One region of the Cellvibrio fontiphilus genome, then DNA from elsewhere that is predicted to be linked to it. Evidence: predicted binding sites of a transcription regulator. Region 1 holds the regulator's gene; each other region holds the start of a gene.
What was found. Region 1 encodes sigma-54, which starts transcription at its own class of promoters, with help from an activator protein. Its sites were predicted from a motif close to TGGCACANNNNTTGCNNT; they were not measured.
Positions count from the first base shown of each region.

Region 2: a site for sigma-54 is predicted at 4,771-4,788, ahead of cobA (uroporphyrinogen-III C-methyltransferase). Genes of this name have one in related genera too.
Region 3: a site for sigma-54 is predicted at 4,904-4,921, ahead of ACFODX_RS06615 (alginate export family protein). Genes of this name have one in related genera too.

Region 1 is NZ_JBHRTF010000004.1:843,454-851,648, reverse strand. It holds gene lptB (LPS export ABC transporter ATP-binding protein) at 1-256, shown strand, start outside; gene ACFODX_RS12170 (RNA polymerase factor sigma-54) at 409-2,061, shown strand; gene hpf (ribosome hibernation-promoting factor, HPF/YfiA family) at 2,169-2,459, shown strand; gene ptsN (PTS IIA-like nitrogen regulatory protein PtsN) at 2,526-2,978, shown strand; gene rapZ (RNase adapter RapZ) at 2,991-3,860, shown strand; gene ACFODX_RS12150 (HPr family phosphocarrier protein) at 3,864-4,136, shown strand; gene yjgA (ribosome biogenesis factor YjgA) at 4,285-4,803, shown strand; gene motB (flagellar motor protein MotB) at 4,870-5,838, opposite strand; gene motA (flagellar motor stator protein MotA) at 5,851-6,708, opposite strand; gene ACFODX_RS12130 (DUF1244 domain-containing protein) at 6,949-7,263, shown strand; gene ACFODX_RS12125 (GTP-binding protein) at 7,376-8,195, opposite strand, start outside.
Region 2 is NZ_JBHRTF010000002.1:173,141-181,335, reverse strand. It holds gene ACFODX_RS02660 (hypothetical protein) at 22-237, shown strand; gene ACFODX_RS02655 (putative bifunctional diguanylate cyclase/phosphodiesterase) at 285-2,291, opposite strand; gene moaB (molybdenum cofactor biosynthesis protein B) at 2,603-3,118, opposite strand; gene moaA (GTP 3',8-cyclase MoaA) at 3,275-4,315, opposite strand; gene cobA (uroporphyrinogen-III C-methyltransferase) at 4,821-5,690, shown strand; gene nirB (nitrite reductase large subunit NirB) at 5,772-8,195, shown strand, end outside.
Region 3 is NZ_JBHRTF010000003.1:236,166-244,360, reverse strand. It holds gene sdhA (succinate dehydrogenase flavoprotein subunit) at 1-748, opposite strand, end outside; gene sdhD (succinate dehydrogenase, hydrophobic membrane anchor protein) at 748-1,119, opposite strand; gene sdhC (succinate dehydrogenase, cytochrome b556 subunit) at 1,113-1,487, opposite strand; gene ACFODX_RS06620 (citrate synthase) at 2,106-3,386, shown strand; gene ACFODX_RS06615 (alginate export family protein) at 3,521-4,768, opposite strand; gene ACFODX_RS06610 (glycoside hydrolase family 3 protein) at 5,243-7,702, opposite strand; gene glk (glucokinase) at 7,979-8,195, shown strand, end outside.

The sequences.
Region 1 (8,195 bases):
GTTTATTCTTCTGGATGAACCCTTTGCCGGTGTGGACCCCATTTCTGTAAATGACATTAAAGAAATTGTTCGCCATCTTAAAGATCGCGGCATAGGTGTATTGATAACCGACCATAATGTGCGCGAAACCCTTGATATCTGTGAAACGGCCTACATCGTCAGCGAGGGGCACATAATCGCAGAGGGCAGCGCTGATACTGTGCTGAGCAACAGCAAGGTTCGCGAAGTCTATCTGGGCGAGCACTTCCGCCTCTGACGAACAAAGCAGAAACAACTTGACAAGCAACATTCTTTGTCTACTAGGCATAAAGCTTGCTTAAGCATGTTGCTTGAAGCGCAAACCCTGACTAAACTCCACTTAACAGATGTTTTCCATACCGTGTTATTTAAGGGTTTGTTGCAACAACAATGAAACAATCTCTCCAGCTTAAACTCGGCCAACAGCTGACCATGACCCCCCAACTGCAGCAGGCAATTCGCCTCCTGCAGCTTTCAACCCTGGATTTACAGCAAGAGATCCAAGAGGCGCTTGATTCAAATCCTATGCTTGAAATGGAGGAGAGCTTTGACTCCCCTAGCCAAAGCAGTGATTACGAAGGCAGTGCTGACGATCAAATCGATTACAACCGCCAACAAGAAATTGCTGCCGAGTCCGGCACCGATACGAGTAATGATTACTCCAGTAGCGACAGCTTCACCTCTTCCACCAGCGATAGCTTTAGCGAGCCTAGTTACAGTGACACCGAGAGTTTTGGTGAGAGCGATAACTTTAGTGATGGGGAGTCATTCAGCGATAGCGATGTCTATGGGGAAAGCGAGAGTTTTAGTGCCGATAGTGGCGATTGGAGCGACTCCATTCCTTCCGATCTACCAGTAGATACCAGTTGGGATGACGTTTACCAAACCTCCGCAGCGGGAAGCTCAAACAACTTCGACAATGAAGACAGTGACTTTGAAAGCCGCCGCGCTGCAACAGACTCACTTTATGACCACCTGATGTGGCAACTTAACCTCACCCCAATGTCTGATCGTGATAGGGTGCTGGCAATGGCCATCATCGATGCCGTAGAACCCAGCGGCATGCTATCAATCAGCATTGAAGAAATATTTGAGGGAATGCGCAACGATCTGGAAGATCTGGAGTTGGATGAGGTGGTAGCGGTACAGCACCGCTTACAACAGTTTGATCCCTGCGGTGTCTGCAGCCAGAATCTTTCGGAATGCCTGCTGGTACAGCTGCAACAGTTTGACACCAAGACGCCATATCTGGATTCCGCGAAACTTATCGCCAAGCTCTATCTACCTATTTTAGGCAGCCGCGATTATCGTCAGCTGATGCGCCGCACCAAGCTTAAAGAAGCTGAACTTAGCCAAGCTATAGCCCTTATCCAGAGCCTTAACCCCCGCCCGGGCGATATTATCGCCAGCGGCGACACTGAATATGTTGTTCCTGATGTGTTTGTAGAGAAGCGCGATGGTCGCTGGATAGTGGAATTAAATCCAGAAATTGCACCGCGCCTACGCATCAATGCCAACTATGCTTCAATGGTAAAACGAGCCGACTCCAGTAGCGACAATACCTTTCTCAAAGACAATTTACAGGAGGCTCGCTGGTTTCTAAAAAGCTTACAGAGCCGTAACGAGACACTATTAAAAGTGGCGAGCTGTATTGTAGAAAAACAACGCGGCTTTCTAGACTACGGGCCGGAGGCAATGAAACCGCTGGTATTACATGACATTGCCGAGATAGTGGAAATGCATGAGTCCACCATCTCTCGTGTGACCACCCAAAAATATATGCATACACCGCAAGGTATATTTGAACTTAAGTACTTTTTCTCCAGCCACGTCAGTACCGATAGTGGAGGCGAGTGCTCATCGACAGCAATTCGCGCCATTATCAAAAAACTGGTTAGCGCTGAGAACCCCAAAAAACCCCTGAGCGATAGCAAAATTACCGACTTATTGGCGGAACAGGGAATTCAGGTGGCGCGTCGCACAATCGCAAAATATCGCGAATCGCTGAACATTCCACCTTCAAACGAACGTAAGACCATTTGACTTAGTATTGTCACTGGCAAGCAGTACCTAATTCGGAAGAAAATCAAGGATGAACTGTTAGGTTGTGCTGATCACAACCATTTTGTTTCTATCGAGAGGAAGTATCTATGCAAATAAACATTAGTGGTCATCATTTGGAAGTTACCGATTCACTAAAAGACTACGTCAACAGCAAAATTGAGCGTCTAAGTCACCACCATGATCGAATTACCAGCACCCATGTGATCCTCTCCGTTGATAAACTTATTCAGAAAGCAGAGGCCACTATCCATGTAAGTGGTAAGGACTTGTTTGCAGATGCAACCCATGATGATCTCTATGCAGCTATTGATGCCCTGGCAGATAAGCTGGATCGCCAGCTAATTAAGCACAAAGAAAAGATGCGCAGCCATCGTTAATCATCATGCGGCGGGTCGTCAGACTCGCCGCGTACTTATTGATAGAATCTTTTAGTCACACCTACCATGCAAATTCAAAATCTTATTACCCCTGGACGCACGCTTTGCGGTGTTGAGGGCGGCAGTAAAAAACGCGCCCTAGAGTTGTTAGCTAACGCTATTGCTCAGGATGTTCCGGGTATTGAGGCAGACGAACTCTTCCGCCGGCTAATCGGCAGAGAGCGCCTTGGCTCTACCGGCATAGGGCACGGCATCGCCATACCCCACTGTCGCATCGCAAATTGCAATAGCACCATAGGCGCGCTGCTCACACTGGCAGATCCAATCGATTTTGATGCCATAGATTCACAACCGGTTGACATACTGTTTGCAATGTTGGTACCCGAAGATGCTCATGATGAACATCTACAAACCCTGGCAGCACTGGCAGGAGCTCTCAACAACGCTGACTACCGCCAACGCCTGCGCACAGCGGACAGCGATACAGCACTTTTTCAAGCAGCTATAGCCGCCCCCTAGTAGGTCTATGCCATGCACCTTGTGATAGTAAGCGGGCTGTCAGGCTCAGGAAAAAGTACCGCACTGCATGTGCTGGAAGATGTTGGTTTTAATTGCATCGACAACCTACCCGTTAGCCTGCTACCAGCATTGGTAGCCCAAATACAAATCCACAAGGACGACCAGCAGCGCTTTGCCATAGGCATTGACGTGCGCAACGCCTGGCAAGACCTGAATATATTTCCGCAAATGATCAGTACACTGAAAGAGGCACATTTGCCCTTTCGGACCTTGTTTCTGGATTCTCAGCCAGCAGTACTTATTCAACGCTTTAGCGAAACACGGCGCAAACACCCACTTTCGGATAAGCACACCAGCCTTGAGGAATCCATCACGGCTGAGCAGCATTTATTGGAGCCAATCCGGGATTGTGCTGACCAAATAATCGATACCAGCCATTTGAACCTGCATGAATTGCGGGATTTAGTGAAAGAGCGTGTTGTTGGGCGCAGTGAATCGACCATGGCAATCCTGTTCGAGTCCTTTGGTTTTAAACACGGCATTCCTGTAAACGCCGATTTGGTGTTTGATGCTCGCTGTTTACCAAACCCTCACTGGAAACCCAACCTGCGCCCACTGACTGGTAAGGATCAGGATGTTATTGAGTTTTTGGAAGAACAAATCACTGTCAAAGAGATGTATGAGGACATTGAGCACTATCTGACACGCTGGCTACCTCGCTACCAAGCAAACAACCGCAGTTACATCACCATCGCTGTCGGCTGTACCGGAGGACAACATCGCTCGGTTTATCTGGCGGAACGATTACAACGTCACTTTGATCAAAGTTTTAACGATGTGCAGGTACGCCATCGCGATATCAACAAACACAAAAAGCATTAAACCATGCCAATCGAAACCCTCGACATTATCAATAAGCGTGGCTTACACGCACGTGCGGCAGCCAAGTTTGCCACTTTGGCAAACCAATTCAAGGCGAGCATTCAGGTGCGTGTGGGTGAGGGTATCTGGGCGGATGCAAAGAGTGTAATGTCTCTAATGCTACTCGCCGCAAGTTGTGGCAGCCGTATAGAAGTCAATATAGACGGCGAGGATGCGGAGATAGCGATGAGCGCTATACGCAACCTGATTGCAGATCGCTTTGAAGAAGGCGAATAAATACTCTATTGTTAATCCAAAGCAGTTGTGACTGAAGCCTCTGTGCACTAAGCTGCGCGACCTTTTAAACGCTACTCACCTTTATACTGGCTGCCAACCTTGCCGGGCTTTCATTTGGCATGACCTACTGAATACGACAGATACTTTTATGGTTTACAACTACGACGACATCAATCCGGATGACTACATTCTCAGCAAGTCGCAGGTAAAACGCGATATGCATGCCTTGCAGGCGCTGGGCGAAAGCTTGATCGATATGAATGAAAAGCAGCTGGCCAATATTCCACTCAGCGAAGAAATGTTGGATGCCATTTATATCGCCCGCAAATTACCGCCTAAAGAAGCGCGTCGCCGCCAAATCCAGTATATCGGTCGTTTGATGCGCGAAGGCAACCATGAGGAAATCAAAGCAGCGGTTGAGAAAATGCAAAACCGTAGCGATCAGTATGTGCATCGTCAGCATCAGATCGAGCGCTACCGCGATTTGCTGATTGAGGGCGACAAACAAATTTTCCAAACCCTGGTGACCTCCTGCCCGGGCCTGGATGTACAACACCTGCGTCAATTAATTCGTGCGGCACAAAAAGAAAGGGATGAAAACAAACCGCCTGCGAATGCGCGCAAACTCTTCGGTTTTATTCGCGACCAACTCGCCGCTCAGGATTAACACCAAGGTCGTATTAAAAACAAAGCCCGGAATAATCCGGGCTTTGTTTTTATAAGTCTTTTCATTTTATGGTGCATTTGCCGCATCGATCGCGTCATTAACTTCATTGGGCGATAGAATTTTCGGGCCGGGGGCCGGCTGGGTAAATGTTTCGCTGCTGTTAATCAATTTGCTGCTATCTATCCCCGCACCACTGCCCAATGCATCGGCAACTGCTTTCTTGAGCACAATAATGGCGATCCGACGATTAATAGGTTCATCGGGGCGATCAATAAGAAAAGGGGCCGCCGATCCCATCCCCTGCACTGTTGCCACCTTACCTTCTGGATAATTCCCCTCCAGTAACGCGCGGCGCGCAGCGTTAGCGCGATCTGCTGACAATTCCCAGTTGGTATAACTGGCACCTACACCATAGGGAGTCGAGTCGGTATGGCCAGTCACACTGATTTTGTTCTGTACCTTGTTCAGTATCGGGGCAAGCGCATGAAGCACCTCCACCGAATAGGGTTTGAGGTTGGCGCTGCCGACATCAAACATGGGGCGCTGGTCTTTATCAACAATCTGGATTCTCAACCCCAACGCGGTAAAGTCGATTAAGATTTGATCCTTAATTTGCTGGAACACCGAATCGAGTGCATTGATTTCCGTCTCCAGTTGTCGTTTGAGCTCCTCCAGCTGTTCGTTTTCGATCCGCTCCATCTCTTTTTTGATCTGATCCTCTGTAACCTCTTGCGCAGGCGTATCATCCACCTCTGCAGGAATCAGCGGCTCGGTAGGTTGTTCCAAATTAATTATGCCTGGATTGGCACCACCCTCACCCACTACATATGGGCTGCCAGGGTCTTGAAAGTAACCTGAGATGGCCTTTTTTTCCTCAGGCGAGGTGCTTCCCAGCAGCCACATCAAGAGAAAGAAGGCCATCATTGCGGTCATAAAATCGGCGAGTGCAACCTTCCAGGAACCGCCATGATGCCCATGGCCATGCCCCTTTTTCTTTTTGATGATGATCGGCTGCTGAGCTGAATTCTTTTCCATGGAAAATCGACCTTACTTCTTGCTGGCGCGATACTGCTCTTCCAGTTCTTTGAAACTGGGACGAACACTGTGGAAAAGAACTTTACGGCCAAACTCGACGGCTACCTGCGGTGGCACACCATTCATAGAGGCCACTAATACCGCTTTGATACATTCGTAAGCGCGGCCTTCATCGCGAACCTTACCCTGTAGATAGCTGGAAAAGGGGGCGATAAAACCATAGGCGAACAAAATCCCCAGCAGCGTTCCCACCAGTGCCGCGGCTACCGCCGCACCAATTTCAGCAGGCGGGCCGCCAATTTTGCCCATGGTGATAATCACCCCGAGCACCGCCGCCACAATACCAAAACCAGGTAAGCCATCAGCGGCATTCTGGATTGCACCGGGCACGACCGATGCCTCTGTATGATGCCCTTCCAACTCTTGCTCCATGAGGGACTCCAGTTCGTGCGGAGCCATGTTGCCCGCCACCATGATGCGCAGGTAATCACAGATAAATTCTACGATGTGATGATCTTTAAGAATGGACGCGTAGTTGGCAAAAATCGGGCTGGTTTCCGGCTCTTCAATATCCCCTTCAATAGCCATCAAACCTTCACGGCGGGTTTTGTTGAGTATGTCGTAGAGTAAAGTCAGCAGCTCCAGGTAAAACACCTTATTGAACTTGGAAGGCGTCATCAGGGAACCGCCGGATTTGATAACGCCGATAGTTACCGATAGCGGGTTGCCAATAATCATTGCGCCAAAGGAAGCACCGCAAATGATCAACACCTCGATGGGGGACATAAGTGCCATGGGGTTGCCGCCGTGCACAGCAAAACCACCAATCACACAACCCAGGACAACGATGATGCCCAAAATAATGTTCACGCAAAAACCCCCAATCCAGAATCCGATTGCCCAGCATTTGCGGACACCGGTTGAAATAACAAAATAATTCAGACGACAAGCTTAACAGTACCGTTTGAGTATAGGCAGCCTGAATTGAGGTTCAAGACAAGAACCGGATTTAATCCTCCAGCAGCCCACCAAACCTTAATCAAACACGCCTGAAGTACATAAAGCATCGTAGAATATCGGCCAAATTCTTATTTACACGAGTAGGCATTAATGAAAATTGACGAACTTAGCCCCGCACAGCGGGAAAAACTGGAAGCAGCGGCGTTTCGCCGTTTAGTTGCTCATTTGGATAGCCGCAAAGATGCACAGAACATTGATTTAATGAACCTTGCAGGCTTTTGTCGCAACTGTTTGAGCAAGTGGTATGTTGCAGCCGGAGCCGAACAGCACATCGAATTGGATTACGAGGACGCTCGCACCCACATTTATGGCATGCCCTACAGCGAGTGGAAAGCGCAATTCCAGACAGAAGCCAGTGCTGAGCAACAAGCCAAATTTGCCCAGGAAATGACCAAAAAAAATTAATGCGGCGGATACTAAAAAGCCGCTGCAATCGCAACGGCTTTTTAGTGCTAGGCAGGCAGGATCAACCCAGCTTTTGATTTAGTTTCGCGTTCAGCTTATTAGTGTCAGCGATTTATTTAAGCTGATAGGCGGTGACTGTATTTTTGAAAAAGTTAGGCACATAGAGTTGCTGGGAAGCTTGATCATAACCTATATCAGCTGTATTAATTTTTGCCTCGCGCGAATCGATCAAACGCTCCAAACGACCATCGCTGTGAACGTAATACACCAGCCCCACCCAGCAAGACACCAGAAATTCTCCGGGTTTGGTCATTTCAATACCATCAATACCCGCCTCAAAACCCTTGGCGATAACCTGGCGATTTTTATCAGCATCAATCATCAATAGCTCTGGGCCAGCGCCTACCAGCAAACTGGAACCCAAGGCTTTTAAACCGTTAGCGCTACTGACATTTTCCAAATAAGTATCCATTTTTCCCTTGTGGAAACGGTGAACTTTATTGGTTCTGGTGTCAGACACATACACAACTCCGGCAGAGCTAACTGTTACATCATTTAAAAACACAGCTTTCTCAACCGGAATTTTTTGTGTCACTTGTTGTTTTTTAATATCGATAATGACCAGCTCGGTAATGTCAGCCACATATAGATAATTACCGTCAATGGCCATGCCTTTGGGCGCATTTAATCCAGTAATCCAATCCTTATCGATGAGTTTGCCATCGGTAGTTAACTTGGCTATACCGCCCTTGCCATCCGCTTGATCACCCTGACCGTCAATCAACGCCACAAACAGAAATGGCGATTTTTTATCGGCGACATAAAGCACCGACTCAGGAGTAGGTAAATCACTCGCCTGCCACAACTGCTCCAATTGTTTAGTCGCCTGAGCACCAGCAACTAACGGAAAAAAACAGGCAACAAACAACACA
Region 2 (8,195 bases), on a different contig from region 1:
GTTTCTTAGGGAGTGTTAACAATGAGACGGCAAAGTAAAAACCTGAAAGCGGATTTTAATGTCAATCGCACAGATTTAATGCGCGATAAATTGATCCGTGAAATTTCCGACTATGAGCGCCAGCTTGCCGAGTTAAAACTCAATGGCAACAAAGTGGATTTCACCATGATCCAGACCTACAAGGATTTGATCAGCGCGCGGCAGGATATGCTGCGGCGCTTGCCCGTCCACTATTGATTCCCCCATTCACACTTTTCTATTTCTTTCGTCTACTTCGCTTCATGTCAGGCGGAGCGCGGCTGCGGATTGCCCAAGGTGTAGCGCGGGTCCATAAACTCTGGCGACAGGGTTTGGCCCGGCGCTAGCGATTGGCCCTGTAAGCAGGCAGCGCTTACCAGTTTGTTGTTGAGGGCAGAGGTTTTGCGGCCATTGACTGCATGCAGCGGTTTAATGTGGATGCCACCGTTTGGGCGCTGGCTTTTGCGATCCAGCCAGCCCTGCGCATCGCTAAATGGCATGGGGCGATGGATAAAATAACCCTGCACCTGGTCGCAATTCAGTTCGCGCAAACAGCCGATTTGCTCAAAGGTTTCAGCACCTTCCGCCACCACCGTCAAACCCAGCGCATGGGCGATGGAGACAATGCCTTGGGTGATATCCCAATCCACCCGATTGCCGGGCAGGTCGGCCACAAAGGAGCGATCGATTTTGATGATATCCAGCGGCAGGCGTTTGATGTAAGTGAGCGAGGCATAGCCGGTGCCAAAATCATCCACCGCCATACGTGCACCCAAATCGCGGCAGCGCAGCATAATCCGTTTGGCGCGCTCCAAATCCTCCAGCATGGCGGTTTCGGTAATCTCGATAATGAGCGCTTTGCCAAACCCCGGGTGGCGTTCGCAGAGGTTTTGCAGCTCCAGTAAAAATGAGGGGTGCAAAAAGTGGCGCGGTGAAATATTGATGTGAATGTCGGGTGCAAAATCGCCCCGGTTCCAGAGTTTCATCTGGCGCGCCGCCTCGCGCAGTACCCAGTTGCCTACACGGTATTCCAGGTCGCCACGGGCCGCTTCAAAGGCCTGGATCAGCGGGCCAGCGCTAATGACTTCACCATCGGGCTTGCACCAGCGCAGCAGTGCTTCAAAACCCACCAGCGATAAATCCTGCAGGTGGCAAATAGGCTGATACCAGAGCTGCAATTCGCTGCGCTCCAGCGCGCCTTCCACATCGACGATGGAAATCAGTTGCTCCTGCGGTAGTGTCGCTTTAACCGAGGCGCGCTGATAGCGGTCGCCGCCCTGGCTTTTGGCCAGATACATGGCGGCGTCGGCTTTGCGCATCAAGCTGATTTCGTCCTCCCCATCCTGTGGTGCCAGCACCACACCGATACTGCCACTCAGTCGCCCGCGTTTGCGCCCGCTGCCATAGGGCACCCGCAAGGCCTGCAAAAAGCGCTTGGCCAGCAACTCGATATGGGCCTGGTCGCACTCGGCAATAATCAGGAATTCATCGCCGCCTAAACGCCCTAATTGGTCGCCTTTGCGCATCACATCCCCCAGGCGCTGGGCGACATCGCGCAAGAGCAGGTCGCCAGTTTCATGACCCCAGTGGTCATTGGCGGCCTTGAGGCCATCGACATCGATAAAAAACAACGCAAAACCGCGCTGGTAGCGACGCAGGTTTTCCAGGCTGTGATCCAGGCAGTCCAGAATGCCGCGGCGATTGAGCAGTTTGGTGAGTGGGTCGATAGTCACCAGCGAGCGCAACTGGGCTTCCAGCTGTTCGCGGTGGCAGGCTACGGCAATTTGGCTGGCAATCCGCTCGGCCAATGCCAGCAGTTGGGGCGATACCTCGGCGCATTTATCGGTGTGTTTAAACCAGGAGGAGGCGATAACCCCCAGCACTTTGTCGGAGGAGATAAGCGGAATCACCAGGTTGGATTGCAAACCGGCGTTGACCAACTGCGGAATAGCATCGCTCGCGGTGGCGTAATCGCGGGTGAATATACTGCGTTTATTGGCCAGCGCCTGGCCTGAAATACCCTGGCTTGCACTGAAGCGGAAGCCTTTGAAGGCACTCAATAAATGCTGGTGTTCACCTTCAAATAATTTGTATTCAAAGGTCTGGCTTTCTTCATCCAGCAAAATCAGGGCGGTGCCATCGGCATCCAGCAGTGTGCGCACGGCGGCAGCGGCTTTTTTAAAAAATAATTGGAAATCCGGTTCAAGGGTTAGCGCATCCATGGTGGCCAGCAACGAGGGCACAGCGGTGTCTAACAGTAAGGAGTGGTTCATGGAGGCACGCTCATAAATACATCAAAAAGCGCCAAGTCGCTTGGCAGTCCCATTTAGTCATGAGAATGATCTGTCTGAGCAATTAGCTTGCCAGCTGCGATGTTTCGATCATATTTATGCTATTTGATTGGTTTTTACAGGCGGTGCCCCGGTTTTGGCCGGCGTCTTCCCCGGGATGACTGGGTTTTATAAAAAAACTGGTATGCAAGATGAGCCCGGCTCCCTATTTGGGAGCGGGGTTTATGGCGTCTGGCGCAGCATTGGTGCAATATTTTGTGCCACAAACCAAAAATATGCGCCAAAAAGAGGGCTTAAGTTGCCAAGCGCAGCTGGCCGACAAAATTACAGGGGCGATGGCGGGCATCCAGCTGGTCTTTAATGATCTTCTCCCAAGCGGTGGTGCAAGCGCCGGTAGAGCCGGGCAGGCAGAAAATCAGGGTGCGATTGGCAAGGCCGGCGGTAGCGCGGGATTGAATGGTAGAGGTGCCAATCTCTTCAAAAGACACCTGACGAAACAATTCACCAAAGCCGACTACGGTTTTATCAAATAACGGAGTGACTGCCTCCACTGTAGAGTCGCGCCCCGCAAAACCGGTGCCGCCGGTAATCAACACTACCTGCGCTTGCGGTTCGACAATCCAGTTGGAGAGCGCGGCGCGGATTTGGTAGATATCGTCAATCACCAGTTTGCGGTCGTGCAGTCTGTGGCCTGCGGCGAGTAGCAAATCCTGCAGTTTTTGCCCTGAAGTATCGGTCTCCAAATTGCGGGTGTCAGATACAGTCAGGATGCAGATATTGAGCGGTTCAAATTCTTTTTGTGCGGACATATTTTTTCCTCGTTAGTTAACCCCCTCCCCCTTGTTAAGGGGAAGGAGCTACCCCCTCCCAACCTCCCCCTTCAAAAAGGGGAGGAGCAGTTACTCCCTCCCCTGACAAGGGGAGGGTTGGGGTGGGGTTATAGGATTTGTGAGGGGTTATGGGGACTAGCCCCCCGTCATATTCATAAACCGCACAATTTGCGGTTCGTCGTTGCTAAGGTCAAAGGTGTGTTTTTCGGGTTTGTGTTGCATGGCGTTGATAATCGTCTGGCGCAGCTCCGTTTCCGAGTAGTGCGCGCTGCGCAGTTGCGCGCGCAAATCCACGCTGTTTTCCTGCCCCAGGCACAACAATAAACGGCCCGTAGCGGTGACGCGCACGCGGTTGCAACTGCCGCAAAAATTGCTGGAGTGGGGCGAGATAAATCCTATCCGGCTCGTGTAACCGGCGGCTTGCCAATAGCGCGCGGGGCCCGCGTGATGGCTGTTATGCGTGTCGCTTGCCAGCGGGCTGAGCTGAAACGGCGACAGCTGGTTGCGCAGCTCTTCACTGCTAATAAATTCCGCCGCGCGCCCGTGATCGTTAATGCGCCCGAGCGGCATCTCCTCGATAAAACTGATATCTAGCCCCTCATCCAAGGCAAAACGTACCAGTGCCGGCACTTCATCCGCGTTGTAATGTTTGAGCGCTACGCAGTTGAGTTTGATGCGTTTAAAACCTGCCGCCTGCGCCGCTTTAATCCCGGCCAGCACCTGATTGAGATCGCCAAACCGGGTGAGCTGGCGAAACCGCGCCGGGCTAAGGCTATCCAGGCTGATATTAATACGCGCCACGCCCGCATCTTTAATCGCTTGGGCATATTGGGGTAGGTGGGTGCCGTTGGTGGTCAGGCAGAGCTCGCGCAAACCGGGTAGTTGCCCCAGGTTTTCCAACAGGCGAATACTGCCCTGGCGCACCAGGGGTTCGCCGCCGGTAATACGCAGTTTGCTTACGCCCAGGGCGACAAACGCGGCGCCCAGTTGGGTGAACTCTTCAATGCTCAGCACTTCGCGGCGCGGCAGGAACTGCATTTCCTCCGCCATACAATAAACGCAGCGCAGGTCGCAGCGGTCAGTCACTGACAAACGGACGTAGTTAATAGTACGGCCAAAGCTATCAATGAGCGGCCCGGAGCCGTGCGATGAGATAGTCGAATCAACAAGAGCCATATATAGAAGGTGTTCCCTGAATTGCGAGGCAAAAGCCTGAGGGCATAGCGACTCTAGCTAGCTGGAGTCAGTCGTTCAACACATCTGCCATTCAAAGCCTGTTCCAAAATGGTGATTTTGCACAGTGTAAACCGCGGTAGCCAGCTTGCAGGCATTTTTTCCACGCAAAATTGATCTCGATCATAGTGCGCCATTCCCTCCAAAATCGGTAGAAAAATAAAAATGTCTGATATTGGTGCGGGGTGCACCATCACTTTGTTTTTTATTGGTGCGTTTTTGCAAAATCAAAATTTTTCATTTTGCATTTATCTGGTGCGCATCTGCACCATTAAAAATCACAAAACCTGTTTGATGCCAGTCGATAAAACCGCTGGGTTCTTGATTGATTTTTCGAGTGCATCGCTAAACATATGAATTAAAAAGAAAAATAAATTATTTTTTTAAAAATCAGGTTGTGGCATTGGCTTTGCAATTCCCTGTTTGTAAACAACAGGCAGGTGATGTCATGAACAATTTCTTTAAAGCGAGTGTGCAAGTTCTTCCTTCCGCGCTGGTAAAAACACCCGGCGCAAAAAAAACAGGCAGACATACACCCGGCGACAAAACCACAGGCAAGGTTTGGTTAGTTGGCGCCGGCCCCGGCGATGCCGAACTCTTAACGCTGAAAGCCCTGCGCGCGATCAACAACGCCGACATTATTTTTTATGATTACTTGGTCAGCGAAGATATTCGCGCACTTTTTCCCTCCCACATTCCTGCGCACTATGTTGGCAAAGCAAAAAACCAGCACAGCATAAAGCAGGAAGATTTAAATCAATTATTAGTCACTCAAGCGCAGGCGGGTTTAAACGTATGCCGCATTAAAGGTGGTGACCCTTTTGTGTTTGGTCGCGGCGGTGAAGAGCTGCTGGAGCTGCGTAGCGCCGGTATTGATGCCGAAGTGATTCCCGGAATTACCTCGGCATCGGGGTGCAGCACTTATGCGGATATTCCGCTCACCCATCGCGGTTTGTCACAGGGTTGCACCTTTGTTACCGGCCACGCCGAAAAAAGTTTGGATGTGAATTGGGCTGCGCTCGCACAACTCAATCACACCCTGGTGTTTTACATGGGGCTGACCCGCGCCGATGAGATTGCCGCGCAGTTATTAGCGGGTGGTTTGGCTGCCGATACACCGGTGGCAATTATCGAAAACGGCTGCCGCAAAGACCAGCGCGACATTATTTCTGATTTGCACGATTTTCCTGCGGCAGTGGTGCGTGAGCAGGTGCAATCGCCCGCGCTGATTATTGTGGGTGAAGTGGTGCGCATGAAAGCGCAATTGCAAGCGCAAATCTGGCAGCACAGCAGCGCAGAAAGTTTGCTGTTGGCCTGACACCAGGCAAAAAGTTTACAACCGGTTAGTAACACATTAAGTCAAAAGACATTGATAAGCGCGTAATAACGTGAGGCATATATGAAGAAGCGTATTGTTGTAGTGGGTAACGGCATGGTAGGGCACAAGTTTATCGATAATTTGGTAAACCACGCCGCTGCAGAGCAATATCAGGTAGTGACTTTTTCCGAGGAGCCGCGCCTTGCTTACGACCGCGTGCAGCTCTCCAAATATTTTTCCGGCTCGACCGCCGACGATTTGATGTTAACCAGTGAAGATTATTACCACGAAAAATCAGTCGAATTTATTTTGAAAGATAAAGTGGTTGATCTGGATATTGAAAACAAAGAAGTGATTACCGCCTCGGGCCGTCGCGAAGCTTACGATCAATTAATCCTGGCGACTGGCTCCTTCCCGTTTGTGCCACCCATCCCCGGCAATAACGGTGAACACTGTTTGGTGTATCGCACCATTGAAGATCTGGAAGCCATCACCCGCTCGGCGAGCGTGAGTAAAGTCGGTGTTGTCGTGGGGGGCGGCCTGCTCGGTTTGGAAGCGGCAGCGGCATTAAAAGCAGCGGGCCTTGAAACCCACGTGGTGGAATTTGCACCGCGTTTAATGGCAGTGCAATTGGATGAAGGTGGCGGAAAATTATTGCGCCGCAAAATTGAAGCCATAGGCGTAAAAGTTCACACCCAAAAAGCCACTACCGAAATTGTGGCGGGCAGCGAAGCGCGCTACCGAATGAATTTTGCCGATGGCAGCCATTTGGAAACCGATATGATTTTGTTCTCTGCCGGTATTCGCCCGCAGGATGAACTCGCGCGCAAATGTGGTTTGGGAGTGGGTGAGCGCGGCGGCATTGTGGTGGACAACAACTGCCAAACCACCGTGAAAGATATTTACGCCATTGGTGAATGTGCGCTGTGGAACAATCGCATTTTTGGTTTGGTGGCGCCCGGTTACCAAATGGCAAAAGTGGCTTTGTCGCACATCACCGGTGGCAGCGAACAATTTATGGGTGCGGATATGAGCACCAAATTAAAATTGCTCGGCGTAGATGTCGCCTCCATTGGCGATGCCCACGGCAACACCCCCGGTTCACTCAGCTACACCTACAGCAACGATGTGGATGAAGTCTACAAACGTTTAATTGTATCGGCCGACAATAAAAAATTGTTGGGTGCAGTATTGGTGGGCGATGTAGAAGCCTACGGCACATTGCAACAAATGTGCGTGAATGGAATGGATTTGCCGGAAGACCCCAACTGTTTGATTTTGCCCAATGTTGATGGCGCCGGCATGGCAATAGGTGTGGATGCACTGCCAGAAACAGCAATGATCTGTTCCTGTTTTGATGTGAGTAAAGGTGCAATTTGTTGCGCTGTGCAAGACGGTGCACGCACCATGGGTGACATTAAAGCTATCACCAAAGCTTCCACCGGTTGTGGTGGTTGTAGCGCGCTCACCAAACAAGTAATGGATGCTGAACTCACCAAATTGGGGGTGGAAGTCAGCAACCATATTTGCGAACACTTCCCGCATTCGCGTCAGGAATTGGCAGACATAGTGCGCATCAAACAAATTAAATCTTTTGATCATTTGCTCGATGAACACGGCCATGGTTTGGGGTGTGAAATTTGTAAGCCGGCAGTGGCTTCAATTCTTGCCGCATTCTGGAATGAATATGTGTTGGATGAAAAACACATCGGCCTGCAAGATACCAACGATATTTTCCTCGGCAATATGCAAAAAGACGGCACCTATTCGATTGTACCGCGTGTCGCCGGTGGTGAAATTACTCCGGAAAAATTAATTGTGCTTGGCCAAGTCGCGAAAGAGTACAAGCTCTACACCAAAATTACTGGCGGCCAGCGTATCGATTTATTTGGTGCGCAATTGCATCAGCTGCCAGCGATTTGGAAAGTGTTAGTGGACGCTGGGTTTGAAACCGGCCATGCCTACGGCAAATCCCTGCGCACAGTGAAATCCTGTGTGGGCAGCACCTGGTGTCGCTACGGCGTGTTGGATTCGGTGGGCATGGCGATTGAATTGGAAAATCGCTACAAGGGTGTACGTGCGCCGCACAAAATAAAATTTGGTGTGTCGGGGTGTACGCGCGAATGTGCCGAGGCGCAATCCAAAGATTTTGGTGTTATCGCGACAGAAACCGGCTGGAGTTTGTACGTCTGTGGTAACGGCGGTATGCGTCCGCGTCACGCGGATTTATTTGCCACCGGGTTGGATGATGTGACGCTAATTCAATACATCGACCGCATCATGATGTTCTACATCCGCACGGCAGATCGCCTGCAACGCACTTCGGTGTGGATGGAAAATATGGAAGGCGGTTTGGCTTACCTGAAAAAAGTGGTGATTGATGATGCGCTCGGTTTGTGCGGCGAATTGGAAGCGCAAATGGCTTACAACATCAGCCAGTACCAGTGTGAATGGAAAACCACGGTGGAAAACGAAACACTGCAAAAACGTTTCAAACATTTTATT
Region 3 (8,195 bases), on a different contig from region 1:
CAATGCCCGTGGGGTGGAATTGCCACATCTCGATATCCTGCACCGGGAAACCGGCACGCAAAGCCATTCCAACGCCGTCACCAGTATTGATGTGAGCATTGGTCGTGGAGGCATAAATACGCCCTGCACCACCAGTCGCCAATACTGTCGCTTTGGCTTTTACATAGACGGTTTCACCGTCTTCGATATTGATAGCAATAACGCCAACGACAGCACCATCAGCATTTTTAACTAGATCAACAGCAAACCATTCATTCAAGAAAACAGTTTTATTTTTCAGGTTGCCTTGATAGAGGGTATGCAGCAATGCATGACCAGTACGGTCAGCAGCAGCACAAGTACGAGCAGCTTGACCACCCTCACCAAAATTCTTTGACTGACCACCGAATGGACGCTGGTATATGCGCCCCTCTTCAGTACGGGAGAAAGGCAAACCCATGTGCTCAAGTTCAAACACTGCCTCTGGACCAACGGAGCACATGTATTCAATAGCGTCCTGATCCCCAATATAGTCAGACCCCTTTACGGTGTCGTACATATGCCAACGCCAATCATCATTTGGGTCAGCACTGGCAATTGCACAGGTAATACCGCCCTGAGCCGATACAGTGTGTGAACGAGTAGGAAAAACTTTAGTGATTACGGCAGTCTTGTAGCCGGACTGGGCCAGCTGGAGCGCAGCGCGCATACCCGCACCGCCGCCACCAATAACAATGCCGTCAAACGAAATCGTGCGCATATTAGCCATTAATTAATACCCCAAATTACTTGAATACCCCATACGAGATAGGTCACCGCGACAGCGCCGAGAACTATCTGGGCAAATATACGCAAGAAAGTTGCTTTAGAGCCTAACAGGCGCGTTGTTAAATAATCAGTCAACACTGCCCATAATCCAATCCATGCATGGGATATAAAAGAAAGAAGTGTTACCAGCGTAAATACACGCATCCAAAGCTGACTGTAAAGAGATTGCCACTGTTCATAAGTGAGCTCAGGCGTGGAGAGTATGTAAGTGGTGAGGAATATGGTGTAAGCAGCCATCACAACACCGCCTACACGCTGGATCAACCAGTCATACAAGCCACTGCGGCCAAAACTAGTTACTGAAGTTACCATACCCATACCCCTGCCAATACGATCAGTAGAATTGCAACAAACAAGGCAATCTTTGCACCTGTTTGCCCGCCTTTAAGCGACTCACCTACACCAAAATCCATAATTAAATGGCGCACGCCTAACACCATGTGATAAGCCAATCCAGCTAATACAATCCACAACACTGCTTTAAATACAGGCTGAGCAACGAGATTTGAGACAGCATCAAAGCCTTCCTGTGAACTGAGGCTTGTACCTAACATCCACAAAAGAACAGCGACACCAGCAAATAAGAAGACACCGGATATGCGATGAAGAATGGATACATAGGCAGTAATAGGGAGTTTGATAGTCGATATATCGAGGTTGACAGGTCTTTTCTTGTTCACGGTCTAGATCACCTTTTAGCCCATCGCGGGCAGGTTTAAGAGTAAGTGCCACATTCATTATCAAAAAGAGATAAAAAAGTGCAACACGCCCTGCAAGTCGCGCAGCATTATAGAGATTGACCTCTGGAAACACAAACAAAAAGCCGCACAAGCGGCTGCTTAAACAAGAGACTCAGAGGGGTGAAAAAGTTTTAACGGGCATTTTACGCAACACTCTGATTTAACTCGATAAATCCACCGAAAAGCGCACAATTAAAAGGCAAGAAAATAATTCCTGCCTCATAACAATGCAGACAATGTAGGAGTTCACGTTGAGCATCCAATTTGAATAGATCCAGCACCACACCAACTCCGTAAAAAGAAACGAAATTTGCTACCGCCAAGCACCAAAAACTTTCGCCTTAACAATTAAGTCATCTATAATGCCGCTCGCAATCGGCAGGGTCAGCCCATATAGCGGTAGCTGATTAGTCCATAAAAAAGTAGCCAGCTTAAAAAGCTGTCACAGCAGAGCTATTTTATAGTAAGCAAAGCCACCTACGGTTTTTATTCGTTGAGCAAAGCGAAACATGCTTCGCTCAAGCCTTTAGTCCAAATCAGTAAGCACAGGAGTCAGTAATGGCTGACAAGAAAGCACATCTCACGATTGATGGCATTGATAAGACGATCGAGTTACCTATCTACGCTAGCACTATCGGACCCGACGTAATTGACGTCACCAGCATCACCAAAAATGGCTTCTTCACATTCGACCCAGGCTTCATGTCCACCGCCTCATGCGAATCCAGCATCACATTTATTGATGGTGACGAAGGTGTACTCCTTCACCGGGGCTACCCGATAGAGCAACTCGCTGTCTCCTCTGATTACCTTGAAACCTGTTATCTATTGCTCAATGGCGAATTGCCAACTGCCAGCCAAAAAGAAGAATTTACTGCTGAAATCAAAAAGCACTCTTCTGTTGACCAATCTGTCGCCAATCTAATCAAAAGCTTCAAGCGCGAATCTCATCCTATGGCGATTCTTTGTAGCGCCGTCGCTGCACTCGCTGCCGTATACAACGACGAGATAAATATTACTGACGAAGCAAGCAGAAAACTGACCGCCTATCGTTTGATAGGTCAAATGCCCACTCTTTCTGCAATGGTTTACAAGCATCGCAAAGGCGAGGAGTTCGTAGCCCCAGACGATAGCCTTAGTTATGCAGAAAATTACCTAAACATGACCTTTGGAACTGCGGGCCAGACACCAAACGTAAGCAAAACCATCGCCAAAGCCATGGATCGCATTTTTATCCTTCATGCAGACCATGAGCAAAACGCCTCCACTTCGACAGTTCGCTTGTCCGGCTCTTCTGGCACCAACCCATTTGCCGCTATCGCCGCAGGGATTTCAACCTTATGGGGTCCTGCACACGGCGGCGCCAATGAAGCCGTTCTTGAGATGCTTGAGGAAATCGGCACTGTAGAGAATATCGAAGCCTGCGTTGCTCGCGCCAAAGATAAAACTTCAGGTTTCCGTCTGATGGGCTTTGGACACCGCGTCTACAAAAACTTTGACCCCCGCGCCAAGGTCATGAAACAAACCTGTGATGAGGTATTAGCCGAACTAGGTTTAGAAAATGACCCTTTACTGGCTATCGCCAAGCGCTTGGAGCAAATTGCTCTCGAGGACCCCTATTTTATTTCCAAGAAGCTTTATCCCAATGTCGATTTCTACTCTGGCATTATCATGAAAGCGATTGGAATCCCCACAGAAATGTTTACTGTGATCTTTGCATTAGGTCGCGCAGTGGGCTGGTACTCTCACTGGAATGAAATGGTAAGCGGCCCCTACAAGATCGGTCGTCCTCGCCAACAATATACCGGCCATGCAAAACGTGATTACCCCAAAAAATAATCGCGCTTAATATTTGAAAAAGGGCTGCAAGTTTGCAGCCCTTTTTTATTGGGAATCGAAAAAATAAATTTCAATACTGAAAACAAAAAGCCCTCACCATATAAAAAGTGAGGGCCCTACTTTTGCGTAAAATTTTAGAAATTCCAGTCAGCCATCAACCAATATTTTGTGGTATCGCTGTAGTTAGCATTGCTATCTCCCATGGAATATTGGGCAAGTTTACCCGTCAGCACTACGGCGCCAATTTTTTTGCTGAGACTAAAATCAATCTCGTCACCAAAATCTATGCTCCCCTCACTCGAATCAAATTTATGGTAACTCAGTAATGCTTGTGCACCTCCGATAGTCACACCAAGATTAAAATAAATATCTTGTAAACCCGCTGCCGGTGTAGCAAGGAATTTATCAGCCCAACCCTGAAACGCATGCAGCGTAGCAAGCGGAGTGGCAAAACCATATGCGCCATCATCAGAGCCCAACTCTTCATACCCCAGAGTAAAACTGTAACGATTAATGTTATAGACCACTTCGGCAAGACCGTAATCTGCGTCATACTGTTGCGCGGCACCAGCATCCTGTTGTTTTGCATATTCCAGGTTATAGAGGAAAGATTCACCCACAGTGCCCTGCCAACGAACCCCAAAAGTATCTCCAGTCAAACCTAACTGCGAGACTGGATCATTGACATCTAAAAGATAGGCATAACCTATTAACTTACCCGCATCAAACCCTGTATAGCTTGCATTCAATACATGACTATCCATATGTAAATCACCCAGCACCGGATTATCCTCACCGAATACACGATTTACATTTTTAATATAGGCGTAAGTGAAATTTGTGTAGCGAATGGATTTGTTTGTCCAGGAAATGCCGTCGTAGGTTTGCTCATTCTGTCTCCAGCCTACGTTTCCAATAAAGCGGGAATTGTCGAGCAGCAAGCGTTGACGACCATACTTAACCTGATTATTAAAAGTAGTGTAGGAAACAAACGCTTGATTCACTTCTGTACCTGTTGGATCCGCAATTACCGCTACCGTATTTCGATCAGCCCATAGCGGATCTACGTTTGCTGCAGAAGTACGGTAATCATGATCATTGGTCATCTCACTAACATTATCCATTTCCGCCGAAAAACCAAATCCATTCCAGACACCAGACTGATAGGAAATCCGTGAGCGAGTTGTCCATGCATTAGCTTCTCGATCCGAGTCTGAACCCAATACATCTTCGGTAACATCCTCAAAACGTGTACGAAAATTTATTTTTACAACGCTGCCTTGTTGCATAGATTCTGTGAATGTTTTTGCTGAAACATTTGGAACACTACAAACCAATGAGCTTACTGCAGCCACCAACAGGTGAAGCGTATTTTTTTTCATAGAGCTATCTCCAAAGACATGGTAGGTGAATGTTAGTCATAAGCGGCACTCCTACTAGATGCATTAAATGCCTTGCACTAAAAAGCCTCTCGCAAAACCTTAAAGTGCACCGAGGAATGGTGACTGATATTCACTAGCGCAAGTCCTGTGCCAACGACCTAAAAAACTTAAACCCAGGAGAATAAATTGCGTCGAATCAAATAGATAAGAAGTTAACGAAAAAATAATTCGCCCAAAATGGTATTTTTTTATCGCCCTCTTATGGGGATATAATATTTTTTTAGGCGCCATTTCCACGCAAAAATAAAAAATTATGCGCACCCCAATAGCCCATAAAAATGCACCACCTTTTTATGACCTGCACAGATGCAATGCATGACTGGAAAATGAGCGCATAGAGAGGAGAACAACAAGCTGGATTTCAATAAAAATGCCGCGACAGAAAGTGCGGCATTTTTATTAATCGAGAGCAACTCAAACCAAGCGGACAGATGCGCCTTGGGCGCGCGATTTTTCGATCCTGACATGGGAAAAAGTAAGATCTAGCTTTCCATTGGCGACTAACGCAAAGGGCTCCAAAATCAAGGCAAACAATTCTTCAGGTGATCTCTTTAAACCAAAATCTGTTCCGGCAGCCGGATAACAAGACAAATCAACCACCAGTGTTTTCCATCCTTGCCCCGTCATCCCATGCAAGTGCTCAGTGATATCAACTTGTGAGTAACAGGAAGGGCCACAACCAATACGCACCCACACCCGCCCTTCGGGCGCACAGTCCACTTTAATATCAGCCAGCAATGATGAGCTGGTTTGGTAATAATCACTCAGAATTTGTCGGTTAGGGCTGGAGAGTGCAACCAACCCTTCCCCCTGGCCATTCCAGACCGCCCTACGTGCATCCTCCTGCACATTGCGATCAACACAATAAACACTCAGGGTAGTGACTTGCGCCTGATTGTCATTCAGAAAGACTCGATCATTGTTTTTGCCTTCTAGCAGGACGCGATAATCGGCGAGAGGGCGACGGTTGAATAACTCCAATATGTGCGAAGTCTCCTCAAGGGAAATGCCATCTTCCGGTAAGTTATCCTCTAGAGCATCCGCCTCCCCATATCTCAAACCAAAGCCATAGGGAAACAAAGGATCATAATCATTATCCCCCCAATTAAGTGGCCCCTGGTCTGGACGTTTTGGCCAAGAAAAGGACAATTGACCCGAGACAGGATGATAAATATCTTCATTGGCCCGCCTGAATATGACATCGGCAACGCCAGCACCCTCAGTACCAGGCTGCCAGATCACCATGAAAGCATCTGAATTATTCAATTCACGATTAACCCACATGGGACGACCGGTGATAAACAAAGCAACGACTGGAATACCTTGGGATTTAAATCGTTTTAATAGTTCTAAATCACGTATATCACCGGCCTTTAATACTTGATGCTGAATGTCCCCCTGCATTTCAGCGTAGGGATCCTCACCAAAAATAACAATGGCCACATCCGGTTTGCGGTCATAAGAACCATCAACACTAAGCTCAGCTTTACCACCAGCGGAAGAGACCGCCGCCTCTATACCCATCCATAACGTTGTGGCCCCGGGAAAGTCGGCCATGGTGTTGCCAGTACCTTGCCAATTCACTGACCACCCCCCCGTTTGCTTGCTGATATCGTTGGCGCCGTCACCTGCAACAAGCACGCGCGCGCGCGGCGACAAAGGAAGGAGGTTGTTTTTATTTTTTAACAAAACCAGAGATTCGCGAACAGCCTGTCGCGCTACAGCGCGGTGCTCAGGCGCACCTAAAAGCTCATCGCGCCCCGCCAATGGCCTCCCTGATGGCAACCCCTTGCGCCAAAGATTAGCCCTTAATTTCACACGCAAAATACGACGCACCGCATCGTCGATACGAGCCATAGGAATAACACCAGTCCGCGCCTGCTCAAGCGTGTTGTAATAGAGCTGCTTCCATTCAGGGTCAGGCACCATAAAAATATCCAACCCGGCGTTTATCGCCTGGGGGCAATTCAGGACAGTAGCACCAGCTACAAATCCGTGCCCATTCCAATCACCCACCACAAAACCATCGAACCCCATTTGTTCCTTGAGAACCTGAGTCAATAAATATTGATGGCCGTGCATGTGTTCACCATGCCATGAATTGAACGATGCCATTACAGATTGGACGCCAGCTTCGATCGCGCTGTAATAACCTGCGGCATGGACGCGATAAAGGGTTTCTTCATCAGCCAGACAATCACCCCGGTCAATCCCGTTGTGGGTACCGCCATCCCCCAGAAAGTGTTTGGCAGTTGCAATCACCTTATAACTGGAAAGAAAACCATCCTCTGCAGCCAATCCCTGCAAGCCCACCACCATCCTTTCCGCATACTCCCTCACCAGTTCAGGATGCTCGGAATAAGATTCATAGGTTCTCCCCCAACGATCATCACGAGCTACAGCAACAGTGGGCGAGAAGTCCCAATCCAAACCGGTCACGGCAATCTCGGTAGCGGTTATATCTCCAATTTGTTTTATCAGCTCAGGGTTTCTGGTTGCACCCAAGGCAATATTGTGTGGAAACAAGGTTGCGCCCACGATATTCCCCACTCCGTGTACGGCATCAGTTCCCCACATTAGCGGGATAGCCATAAAACCATCACTGTCATCCATAGATGCCTGATAGTAGGCGTCTGCTATAGCCAACCAATCCGCCGCTTTTGAATAACGATTACCATTAGGTACCGATCCACCACCATTCAGCACTGATCCGATATGAAAATCCTTCACATCCTGAGGTGTTAAGTGGCGTATCTCCGGTTGAATCATCTGCCCTATTTTTTCTTCGAGACTCAAATCCCTCAGGATTTGATCGACCTTTGCTTCAAGGACGGGATCTTTTTTGACCTTGCTAGTGATACTGGGCCACTGCACTTAAACAACCTCCGGTTAAAACGAGCATAAAAAGATAAACGCTACCCATTAATGACAGCGCTGTCAACAAAACAATAAAACGCGCCACAAAAAAATGAATAAATAGCATTTAGCAAAGCACAAACCACTTGCAGACTTCATTCATTGTTGCACTGGGATTTAAAAGTGAATTTCCGCAGATTGCGTTTAATGCTATTCTCCTGCGGCTAGGTATTACTACGGTCTACACACTATCCATAACAAACTAGTCTTCTTATAAAGAAGCTGAGGAGTCGCATGAGCCTGCTACTGGTTGCCGATATCGGAGGCACAAACGGTCGTTTCGGCCTGGTTGAACACGATGCTGAAAAAAATCGCATCAATGGCAAAATTAATTACACGGCAGAACGCCAAATTACCCTCAAATGTGCCAACTATCCTGACATGGCCACAATGATTAAAGCCTGTTGCAGCGAGTTCGGCATCAATATGCCCGAATACGGCTGCCTGGCAA